Regions from separate parts of the Sphingomonas sp. NFX23 genome, predicted to be linked through region 2. Evidence: riboswitches for the same ligand, from Rfam matches in the RefSeq annotation. Region 2 holds a riboswitch; the other holds the start of a gene.
The links. A riboswitch is a leader RNA that binds a small molecule or an ion and turns the genes downstream of it on or off. The one in region 2 is predicted to bind cobalamin.

Region 1 (5,713 bases), on a different contig from region 2:
CCCCTGCCCCGCCGAGCGCATAGCCTCGCAGGCGGGCGAGCAGGTCGATCTGGTGCGACGGGTCGAGGCTCGCGAGCGGTTCGTCGGCGAGCAGCCAACCTGGCTCGCCCGCCAGCACGCGTGCGAGCAGGACACGCGCCCGTTCGCCGCCGGAGAGTTCGCCGACCGGGCGATCCGCGAGATGCTCGGTCTCGGTATCGTGCATCGCGCGGTCGACGGCGGCATGATCTTCGAGCGATGGAGCAGCATGCGCGCCGAGGTGCGGCAGGCGGCCAAGCGCGACGACATCGCGCGCGACGATGTTCCAGTGCACCGTTGCGTCCTGCGGGAGATAGCCGATCGCGCGCGCTCGAGCGCTCGGGTCCATCGCGGCGACGTCCTGCGCGTCGAGGCGGACGCTGCCGGTGCTGCGGTCGACGAGCGCCGCGGCGGCTTTGACGAGCGTGCTCTTGCCAGCGCCGTTGGGGCCAAGGATCGCGGTGACGCGGCCGGGACGGAGGTGTACGGATACGTCGCTCAGGACAGCGCGCTTACCGAGCTTCACGCCCAAAGAGTCGATGATCAGATCCATGCGCGGCCTCGTTCCCTGACCAGCAATCCCAGGAAGAACGGCGCGCCGATCATCGCCATCGCAACGCCGAGCCGGATTTCGCCAGCGCCGGGTGTGAGACGGACGAGGCTGTCGGCAGCGAGTACGAGCGCTGCGCCGCCAAGTGCCGAGGGTAACAGCAAGGCGCTCGGGCGGTGGCCGAAGATCGGGCGTAGGAGGTGCGGCACGACGAGCCCGACGAAGCCGATCACGCCGGTCACCGCGACGCCCGCGCCGACAACTAGGCCGGTGCCCAGCACGACGAGCAACCGGACGCGACCCATCCGTATCCCGAGCGACCTTGCCGCCGCCTCGCCCAGTGCCAGCGCGTCGAGCGAGCGGCCTGTGAGCAACAGCAGCACCGCACCGACCACCATCGGCGGCAGCGCGAGCGTCACGTCGTCCCAGCCGCGATCAGTCAACGCGCCCATGATCCAGTCGATCACCTCGGCGACCGCATAGGGGTTCGGCGCGATCGAGATCAGGAACGCGGTCAGCGCGCCGGCAAGACTCGACAGCACCGTGCCCGCGAGGATGAAGGTGATCGCGCTCGGCGACCGCCATGTCAGCGCCGCGAGCAGCGCGACCGCACCGCCTGCGCCCAGCATCGCGGCGACGAAGATCGCGGGGCCGGAGCCGAGCCCGAACACGATTGCCGCGACCGCCGCCAGCGCCGCGACCGACGACACGCCGACGACTGCGGGGTCGGCGAGCGGGTTGCGGAGATAGCCTTGCAGCACCGCTCCCGACAGGCCGAGCGTGGCGCCGAGCGCAAGCCCCAGCACCGCGCGCGGCAGGCGGAGTTCGAGGATGATCCACCAGCGCGGGTCGCTCGAGAACCACGCGTCTAGCGGCACCCAGACCTTGCCGCAGCCGAGCGACAGGCTGAACAGGAGGACGACCAGGACGGCCAATACGGCAAGTTTCAGCGTGCGGGTCATCAGAGCGCCTCTTCGCCCGTACCGACCACCGCCACCACCCCGGCGAAGGCCGGGGCCCAATTGGGGGACAGTCGTGACAGCGCGCGGCAGGTCATTACTTCGGTCATCCCAATTGGGCCCCGGCCTCCGCCGGGGAGGAGCACGGGCGGTGAGCCGTTCGCGATTCTAAGCGCTCGCATCACAGCCCCGCCCGGATCGCGGCGAGGCGTTCGAGCGCAGGCGGGATGGTAGGCCCGCCGCAATTGATCAGGACGCGCGGGAAGACGGCTTGCGGCGTGTTCGGCAGCAGGCGGTGGCGCAGCGCGGTGCCGCGGCTTTCGCGTTCGGAAGCGATCACGACGGCGGGGGGCTGCGTCACGATCGTCTCGGCTGACAGCGTGCCGGTATGCGTCAAGCCGTAGCTCGCGGCGGCGTTTCGGAAGCCGACGCGCGTCATCATGTCGTTCAGCAACGTGCTCCCCCCCGTCGCGAGATCGCCGCTGATATAGAGCAACGCGCTCGGCGACCGTCCATCCTTGTGGCTCCAGCGGGCCACCGCGCGGTCGATCTCGGCATTGATCCGCGCGCCGCCCATCGGCGCTCCGGCAGCATCGGCGATCTGCGTGACCTGCGCCTGGCTCTCCGCGATCGAGTCGGGAATGCCGACGAGCAGCGTCTTCAGACCGGCCCGCGCGTACGCCGCCTGAGTCGCGGGCGGCGTGTAGGTGCTGGCGATGACGAGATCGGGGTGGAGCGCGATCACCTCCTCGGCGGTCCCCGCGATGCCGCGAAACCGGCGCGCGACGGCGAGCGGGATCGATGTCGCGGACGGATCTTGCGAATAGTGGCTGATCCCGGCGATCCGCGCGGGCGGCAGGATCCGGACCAGCACCGAATCCACGCACGGATTGGTCGAGACGATCCCCCCGCCACCGCCCGCTCCGGGGGATTGCGCGCAGCCCCCGAGCAGGAGCGCGAGGAGGATCGCCCCGCGCCTCACTTCAGCCGCAACCGTACGCCGCCATACGCCGCGCGACCGTAATTGCCGTAGCCCGCGACCGTCTCGTACCGCGAGTCGGTGAGGTTATCGACGCGGCCGTACAGTGCAATCTGGTCGGTGATCGGCATTTCCACGCGGACGCCCGCCAGCGCATAGCCGTCGAGTCGCACGGTGTTGGCGGCGTCGTCGAAGCTGTCGCCGACCATCGTCACGGTGCCGCCGACCGACAGCCCGAACGCGAACCGGTAATCGGCGTCGACGCTCGCGGTCTGCTTGGGACGGCGCGCGAGATCGTTGCCGAAATCGCTGCCGATCGAGCGGTTCTCGGTGTCGATATAGCTGTAGTTCGCGGTCAGCGTCAGCGCGTCGACCGGGCGCAGCGCCAAGGTGAACTCGACGCCGTCCGCCTCGGCGCGGGCGATATTGTCGTAGACGCCGAACGGGCGGTCGACGCAGATCGAACCGGCGGTCGTCTGCTCCGCCGGACTGCAGTCGCGGAAGTCGATCTGGTTGCGCGTACGCCGGTTGAAATAGGTCACCGCGACGCGCGCGCGGTTGTCGAGGAACGCCTGTTCGACACCGACGTCGAAGTTGCGCGCGGTCTCCGGATCGAGGCCGCGATTCCCGTAGTCGGAGAAGAGCTGGTACAAGGTCGGCGCCTTGAAGCCTTCGCCATAGCTCGCGCGGACGGTGGTTCCGGTCCGCAACGCCAGCGCGGCGTTCGCGCCGAACGTCGTGTGGCTGCCGAAATCGTCGTGGTCGTCGTTACGGACGCCGCCGGTGATCGTGAGGACGTCGAGCGGCTTGACGATCAGCTGGCCGTAGACGCTGGTGATGCCGGTATCCGCGAAGGTGAAGCCGTCGTTGAAGCGGCTGTTCTCGCGCTCGACGCCTGCGACGACGCGCACTTGGTCGAGGGGGCGGAAGTCGCCCTGATACTCGTAGCGTTCGCTGCGGCCGCGACCGATGAACGACGGATCGCTGCCGAAGCTCGGGTCGTAATTGTCGCGGTTGATGTCGGCGATCGTGAAGGCCACGCGGTTGTTGAACCGACCGTCGGCGAAGTTCGCATGTAGCCCCGCGTAACCATAGGCTTCGCGCGTCTTCGAATATTCGGCGGTGTCGACGAGCACGTAATCAGGGGCCGGGAAGCCGTCGATCGCGACGCGACTGTCGGCGAAATAGCCGCGCAGGTCGAGGCCGATGCCCGGCGCGAACTCGACGCCGACCCGCCCGGTTGCGCCATATTGGCGATAGCCGTCGCGCTCGGTGCCGCTGGCCGCCGACGAGATGCCGTCGGTGCGCAGATATCCGCCGGTCAGCGATCCGGACACCTGACCCGACTTGCCCGACACGCCCGCGCTCGCGAACACGCTGTCGGCATAGCCATATTCGGCGTTGGCGCGCGCCTGGACGCCTTCGGTCGGTGCGGCGGTGATGATGTTGACGACGCCGCCGATCGCCTGGCTGCCCCATGGCACCGAGTTAGGACCGCGCAATATTTCGATCCGCTCGACCGAACTCGACAGGAGGTTGCCGAAGTTGAAGCCGCCGCCGGTCGACGAGGGATCGTTGACGCGCACGCCGTCGATCACGACGAGCGTCTGATCCGCCTCGGCACCGCGGATGCGGACGCTGGTCAGCGCGCCGACCGTGCCGTTACGCGTGACGGTGACGCCAGGCGTGGTCGCGAGCAGGTCGGAGACGATGGTGGTCTGGCGGCGCTCGATCTCGGCGCGGTCGATCACGGTCACGGCCTGGCCGATCTCGCTCAGCGGTTGCGCAGCGCGGGTCGCGGTGACGACGATTTCGGGGGCGTCTGGGTTGGATATGGTCTGAGAATAGGCGGGCGATGCGATCGCCGCGGCACTCAGGAGAAGGAAGAATTTCGTCATTCGGCTGCGTCCTAACCAGAACCGCCAGCGACCATTCGCCGGGCGGCCAGACGTCTCTCGCTCGAGGAAACCCGGCTGGACCGGAGCACTCGTCCGCGCCGGACACCCGCCCGCGCAGTGGATCGACCGTGACAGGCAGGTCTCCTGGCTTCCGGGTCGCCGCGCCCACCCCACCTTCCCAGGCCGAGACCCAGTGGCATATCGGGGTGGCCGCTATCCGGTCACAGTTGCGGGTACAGCGCCGGTCTTGCGGATTTGGATCGTGACGACCCGGCCCGCGCACCGACTTCCCTTTTGATCCCGTTGCGGGGAACCCTTCACGTACGCGGCATTAGTCGTGCGCCAGGCACGGGTCAACGCGGGGCCTGCTGATCCTCCCCCGCCAGGGGGAGGTGGCTGGCGCTTGCCAGACGGAGGGGGCGGACACGGAAACGGGGGTGATCGCATGCCTCCCCCTCCGTCACCTTCGGTGCCACCTCCCCCTTGCGGGGGAGGATCGTAAGCTCCCTCACCGTCCACCGCACCACCCCGGCGGAGGCCGGGGCCCAGTTGGGGAATGTCACTAACTAAGCGCGGTCCGTCGTTACTGCGACCTTGCCAACTGGGCCCCGGCCTCCGCCGGGGTGGTGGCGTGTTAGTCGGGACGTCGCTTTCCCTCCGTTGTTCTCCCGCGAAGGCGGGAGTCCAGTCTGGGTCCCCGCCTTCGCGGGGAAACATGATGTCTTCGTTTTCCTTAGCAGAAAGAATATCACCGCCCGCCGTAGCGCAGCCCGACCCAGATCGTCCGCGGGGTGGCGCGCTCGACGATGTTCGCGCCGCTGACCCCTGCCTCGACCCGCTCGTTGAGGAAATTCTCGGCCCGAAACTCGGCAACCAGCGACCGCAGGATCGGCAACGCTGCATACGCATCGAGCGTCGTCGCAGCCCCAAGCACGCGCGTATTCTGGTCGTCGTCGAACTGCTGGCCGATATGCCGCACCGTCAGTGACAGCGTCGCCGCGTCGCGTCGCCAGTCGACCGTCCCAGAAACCTGGTCGCGAGGGGTCTGCGCCGGTCGCACGCCGTCCAGCGCAGCCGTGATCCCCGATCCCTCGACCTTTGAGTTCGTGTGCGACCACGACGCCTGAACACCAAACGGACCCGGCCGATACGCCGCATTCAACTCGAACCCATGCGCGCGGATCGCGTCGAGGTTCTGGCGAACGCGGTAGGTCGTCACCCCCGGCAACACCTGCGTCGGCGTGGTCGTCGTGACGTTCGCCACCGCATCCTTCAGCCGGTTGTAGAAATACGTCGCGGCGATGCTCAC
Region 2 (5,713 bases):
GCTCGGATCGAAGCTCGGCTTCACCGGCGGCATATGGGACGTTGCAACGGCACTCGGCGAGAACTTCAATGGCCTCGGCTTTGCGATCATCGGCCTGTTCGTGCTCTGCTGGGTGCTGAGCTTCGCAATCTACCGCTGGAAACGCTTCGACGAGATCGAAGTCGTGCACGGATAAGCTAGCTCCTCTGTTCCCCAAGCTCGACGCGCTCTCGATCCTCCCCCGCCAGGGGGAGGTGGCGCGAAGCGACGGAGGGGGAGGACGACGATCACGTTTGTTCCGTGTCCTCCCCCTCCGTCTGGCAAGTGCCAGCCACCTCCCCCTCGCGGGGGAGCATCGAAAACTACCGATATGCGAATTGGCAGTCCCGCCAAACTGCTCTAACCCACCCCCGAGGCTCGGTTTCACCGAACCTCACAGATCGCGCCGGTGCCCTTCGGGGCTTGAATGGGAATGCGGTGCGGGAGTTCCTCCCAATGCCGCGGCTGTCCCTGCAACTGTAAGCGGTGAGCGAGACGCACACGCCCTTCACGAGAAGGGCAGCCACTGGGGAAACCTGGGAAGGCGTACGTCGAGCCTCGACCCGCGAGCCAGGAGACCTGCCAGCGCATATGGTCGCTCTTGCTACGATCCAGGGGATGGTCGCGGCACGGTACTCCGTCTGAGCGACGAACGCGTGCGGCCCTATGGTCGTGCGTGCGTGTGCTCGCAGGAGAATACCAATGCCCGATCTTTCAAAGGTCCCCGTCACCATCGTCACCGGCTTTCTCGGAGCCGGCAAGACCACGCTCATCAGCCACCTGATCCGCAACGCGAACGGCCGCCGTCTCGCCGTCGTCGTCAACGAATTCGGCACGCTCGGTATCGACGGCGACATCCTCAAGGGCTGTGCGATCCCCGATTGCCCGGCGGAGAACGTGATCGAGCTGGCGAACGGCTGCATCTGCTGCACGGTGGCGGATGATTTCATCCCGACCGTGGAGGCGCTCCTCGCGCTCGACCCGCGCCCCGATCACATCCTGATCGAGACCTCCGGCCTCGCGCTGCCCAAGCCGCTGCTCAAGGCGTTCGACTGGCCAGCGATCCGCTCGCGCATCACCGTCGACGGCGTCATCGCGCTCGCCGATGCCGAAGCAGTCGCCGCCGGTCGCTTCGCGCCAGATGTCGCTGCGCTCGACGCCCAACGCGCCGCCGACCCCAGCGTCGATCACGAGACGCCCTTGTCTGAGGTATTCGAGGACCAGCTCGCCTGCGCCGATATCGTGCTGCTGACCAAGGTCGATCTCGCCGGCCCCAAAGGCGTCGCCAAGGCACGCGCGGTGATCGCCGCCGAATCCGCACGGCCGCTCCCGGTGATCGACCTGACCGACGGTATCATCGATCCGCGCGTGATCCTGGGCCTTAACGCCGCCGCCGAGGACGATATCGCCAGCCGCCCGTCGCATCACGACGGCGAGGACGATCACGAGCATGACGATTTCGACAGCGTCGTCGTCGAGCTTGGCGAGATCGCCGACCCCGCCGACCTGACCGCGAAGATCGAGGCGCTCGCCCGCAGCGCCGACATCCTCCGCGTAAAGGGGTACGCCGCCGTCACCGGCAAGCCGATGCGCCTGCTCGTCCAGGCGGTCGGCGCGCGCGTCCGTACGCAGTACGATCGCCCATGGCGCGCCGGCGAACCGCGCCGCACGCAATTGGTGGTCATCGCCGAGCACGACCGGATCGACGAGGCCCGCATCAAGGCCGCGCTGGACGGCTGAGGCGCACGATGCACGTCGTCTTCCGCGAGACCCACGGGCTGGAGGAAAGCGCGGTCCCGCAGGACCTCGCCCAATCCCCCGCGGACCTCGTCGTCCTGTCCTTCTCCGACGGTGACCTCGGCGCGTTCGCCGCGGGCTGGAAACGTGCGGATGCGGCCGGTAGCCGATTGCCCTCGCTACGCCTCGCGAACCTGACCGCGCTCCAGCACCCGCTCTCGGTCGACACCTACATCGAACAGACGTTGGCGGGCGCGAAGGGCATCCTGATCCGGCTGATCGGCGGGCGCTCCTACTGGAGTTACGGCCTGCAACAGGTCGAAAACCTCGCGCGCGAGAACGGCATCGCGCTAGCCGTCCTCGCCGCAGACGGCCGCATCGACACACGCCTCGACGCCGCATCGACGATCCCGCTCTCGACGCTCCGCCGCCTGGCCCATCTCTGCGACACCGGCGGCGCAGTCGCAGCGCAGGCTGCCTTAGCTCAGTTCGCGCTCGCATCAGGCTGCTACGCTGGCCCCGTCACCGGCGTCCGCGCGATCGCGGACGTTGGCGGCTGGCAACCGCACGACGGCGTTACCTGTCCGGCCGCGTTCGATTTGAACGCGACACGCCCCCGCATCCTGATCGTCTTCTACCGCTCGTACCTGACCGCCGCCGACCTTCACCCGATCGAAGCGCTTCACGCTGAGCTAACCGCGCGAGGGTTCGACGTCATCGGCCTCTTCGCACCCTCGCTGAAAGCTCCCGACGCAGCCGGCTGGCTGAGCCGCTGGGTCACGGCGCTCACGCCGGCGGCGATCGTCAACGCCACGGCCTTCTCCGCACGAGGCGCCACCGACGCCACGCCTCTCGACGGCGCGGACGTCCCAGTATTCCAGATCGCGCTAGCCACCTCCGACCGCGCCGCCTGGGCCGGCGCCACCCGAGGCCTGTCGCCCGCCGACCTGGCGATGCACGTCGTCCTCCCCGAGGTGGACGGCCGCCTCTTCGCCGGCGTCGCCAGCTTCAAGGAAGCCGCCGCGCGAGACGGCGACCTGGAATACACCCGCCGCGAACACCGCGCCGACCCAGCACGAATCGCCGCCATCGCCGCGCGCATCGAAGCGTGGACAAACCTCGCCAGCAAACCCGTCGCCGACCACCGCATCGCGATCATCCTCTCGACCTACCCCGGCAAGGCATACCAGATGGCGCACGCCGTCGGCCTCGACGCACTCGCCTCCACGCAAGCGATCCTCGAAGACCTCACCGAGGCCGGCTACGCGATCACGCCCGACGCAACTGATCTCGCTACCTCACGCATCCACTGGCCGCTCGCGCAGTACCGCAAAGCCCTCGCGCATCTCCCCGAAGCGCTCCGCGACGACCTCCATGAAACCTGGGGCGAACCCACCGAAGACTTCGCCTTCACAGCGATCGACCGGGGCGGGGCGCTCGTCGCCCTCCAACCCGAACGCGGCCGCACAGAGCAACGCGCGGAGGAATATCACGACCTCTCGCGCTGCCCCTGCCATGCCTATGTCGCCTTCTACCTCTGGCTTCACGCACGAGGCACCGATGCGCTGGTGCATGTCGGGGCGCATGGCACGCTCGAATGGCTCCCCGGCAAGTCGGTCGCGCTGTCCGACGCCTGCTGGCCCGAGGCGCTGACCGGTGCAATGCCCGTCATCTACCCGTTCATCGTCAACGATCCCGGCGAAGCGGCCCAAGCCAAGCGTCGCATTGGCGCGGTCACGCTCGGCCACGTCCCGCCGCCGCTCGAACGCACGCGCACCGGCGCCGGCCTTGGTCGCCTCGAAGCGCTGCTTGACGAATTCTCCAACGCCGACGGACTCGATCCAGCCCGCCGCGACCGCCTGCAACGGGACATCCGCGACGAAGCCACCGCCACCGGCCTCGCCGCGACGCTGGGCCTTGACGACGCACAGTCCCAAGCCGAAGCGATCACCCGCATCGACACGTTCGTCTGCGACGTGAAGGAAAGCCAATTTGGCGACGGCCTCCACATCTACGGCCGCGGCGAGCAAGGCGATGCCGAACGCGCCGGTCTCCTGTCGGCGCTCCATGGCAAGCGCGTCGCGTCCGGCCCGTCCGGCTCGCCGTGGCGAGGCCGCGCCGACGTCCTCCCGACCGGCCGCAACCTCTACACGACCGACCCGCGCGCGGTCCCGTCTCGCGCTGCCCATACCCAAGGCGTGAAGCTCGCCGACGAACTCGTCCGACGCCATTTGCAGGACCACGGCGACTACCCGCGCAACCTCGTCGTCGACCTCTGGGCCTCGGCGACGATGCGCACCGCGGGCGAGGAGTTCGCGATGGCACTCCACCTGCTCGGCGCGGAACCGGTATGGGACATGCAATCCGACCGCGTGACGGGCGTCGAGATCCTCCCGCTCGCCAACTTCGACCGGCCCCGCATCGACGTCACCCTGCGCGTATCCGGCCTGTTCCGCGACGCCTTCCCGACGCTCTGCACGATGTTCGGCCAGACGGTTCGAGCCTTAGGCGCACGCGACGAACCGGCCGATTGGAACCCGTTCGTCGGCAAGCCAGTCACCGCGCGCGTCTACGGCCCCGAACCCGGCCGCTACGGCCTGAGCATGGGCGATGCCGCCGAGACCTACACGCCGGAAGCGCGCCTGACCGCCGGCCAAGCGTGGCTCTCCGCCTCCAGCCACGCGCTCGACGCCGATGTGGAAGGGGGCCAGGACACGTTCGACCCCGCCGGCATCCGCGACCGCGTCGCCGCCGCCGACGCCTTCGTCCACGTCCAGGACCTCCCCGAAACCGACCTTCTCCTCGCCGCGGATTACGCCGCACACGAAGCCGGCTTTGCCGCCGCGCAATCGGTCGCAGGGGGCGGCGCCACGCTCTACCATCTCGACGCACGCGATCCGAACAAGGCCAAGGCCCGCCCGCTAAACGAGGAGATCGCCCGCGTCGTCCACGCCCGCGCGGCAAATCCGGCCTGGGTCGACGGCATGATGCGCCACGGCTTCCGCGGCGGTGCGGAGATCGCCGCGACGCTCGACCATCTCGGCGCCTTCGCGCATCTCGCCAGCGCAGTCCGTCCCGAACTGATCGACCTCTATTACGACGCGACGCTGGGCCGCGACGACGTCCACGCCTTCCTTGCCGAAGCCAACCCCGGCGCACTCGCGGCGATGCAGGCGCGTTTTGCCGCGCTCCACGCAGCCGACCTGTGGCCGACCCGCCGCAATTCGATCCTCGCGAGCCTGGACCTGCCGGCATGAGCGCATTTGTCAAAGGCTGGTGCCCCAACGCATGGCGCCCGATGATGGCCGGCGACGGCCTGCTGGTCCGAATCCGCCCACCGCTCGGTCGCGTGACGCGCGAGCAAACACTCAGCCTGTGCGACGCGGCGGCGACGCACGGCAACGGCCTGATCGACTGTACCAGCCGCGCGAACCTCCAGATCCGCGGCGTCCGCGAGGATAGCTGGCGTCCATTGATCGACACACTACTCGATCTCGGCCTCATCGATCCCGATCCGATCCGGGAAGCGCGCGCGAACATTCTCGTCGCACCGGAATGGCGAATAGGTGACGACACCCACCGCATCGCCGAACACTTGCGCGCGCGCCTGGCGGACTTGCCCGAACTTCCCGGCAAGGTCGGCTTCGCGATCGACGCCGGCGTAGCGCCGGTGTTGCAAGACGCCCCCGCCGACTTCCGTATCGAGCGCGCTGAGTCTGGAGCGCTTATCCTGCGCGCGGACGGCGGGACCTTTGGCACGCCGGTATCGCCCGGCACCGAAGCCGACCGGTTGATCGCACTCGCGCACTGGTTCGTCGACAGCGGCGGCACCGCCAGCGGCCGCATGGTACGCCACAGCGCCACACTTCCGGATTGGGCAGCCCCAACAACCCCTCCAGCCGCAAGCGCGCCACCACTTCGCATCGGAAAGCATTCCCTCGGACTCGCGCTAGGCCTC

Region 1: another riboswitch for cobalamin. It lies ahead of J4O76_RS10370 (TonB-dependent receptor plug domain-containing protein); the one in region 2 lies ahead of cobW (cobalamin biosynthesis protein CobW).

Annotation. Positions count from the first base shown of each region.
Region 1 is NZ_JAGEKH010000003.1:597,992-603,704, forward strand. It holds gene J4O76_RS10355 (ABC transporter ATP-binding protein) at 1-571, opposite strand, end outside; gene J4O76_RS10360 (FecCD family ABC transporter permease) at 562-1,530, opposite strand; gene J4O76_RS10365 (ABC transporter substrate-binding protein) at 1,709-2,509, opposite strand; gene J4O76_RS10370 (TonB-dependent receptor plug domain-containing protein) at 2,506-4,404, opposite strand; cobalamin riboswitch at 4,522-4,737, opposite strand; gene J4O76_RS10375 (TonB-dependent receptor) at 5,153-5,713, opposite strand, start outside.
Region 2 is NZ_JAGEKH010000004.1:346,005-351,717, reverse strand. It holds gene J4O76_RS12560 (HoxN/HupN/NixA family nickel/cobalt transporter) at 1-175, shown strand, start outside; cobalamin riboswitch at 409-619, shown strand; gene cobW (cobalamin biosynthesis protein CobW) at 721-1,758, shown strand; gene cobN (cobaltochelatase subunit CobN) at 1,767-5,012, shown strand; gene cobG (precorrin-3B synthase) at 5,009-5,713, shown strand, end outside.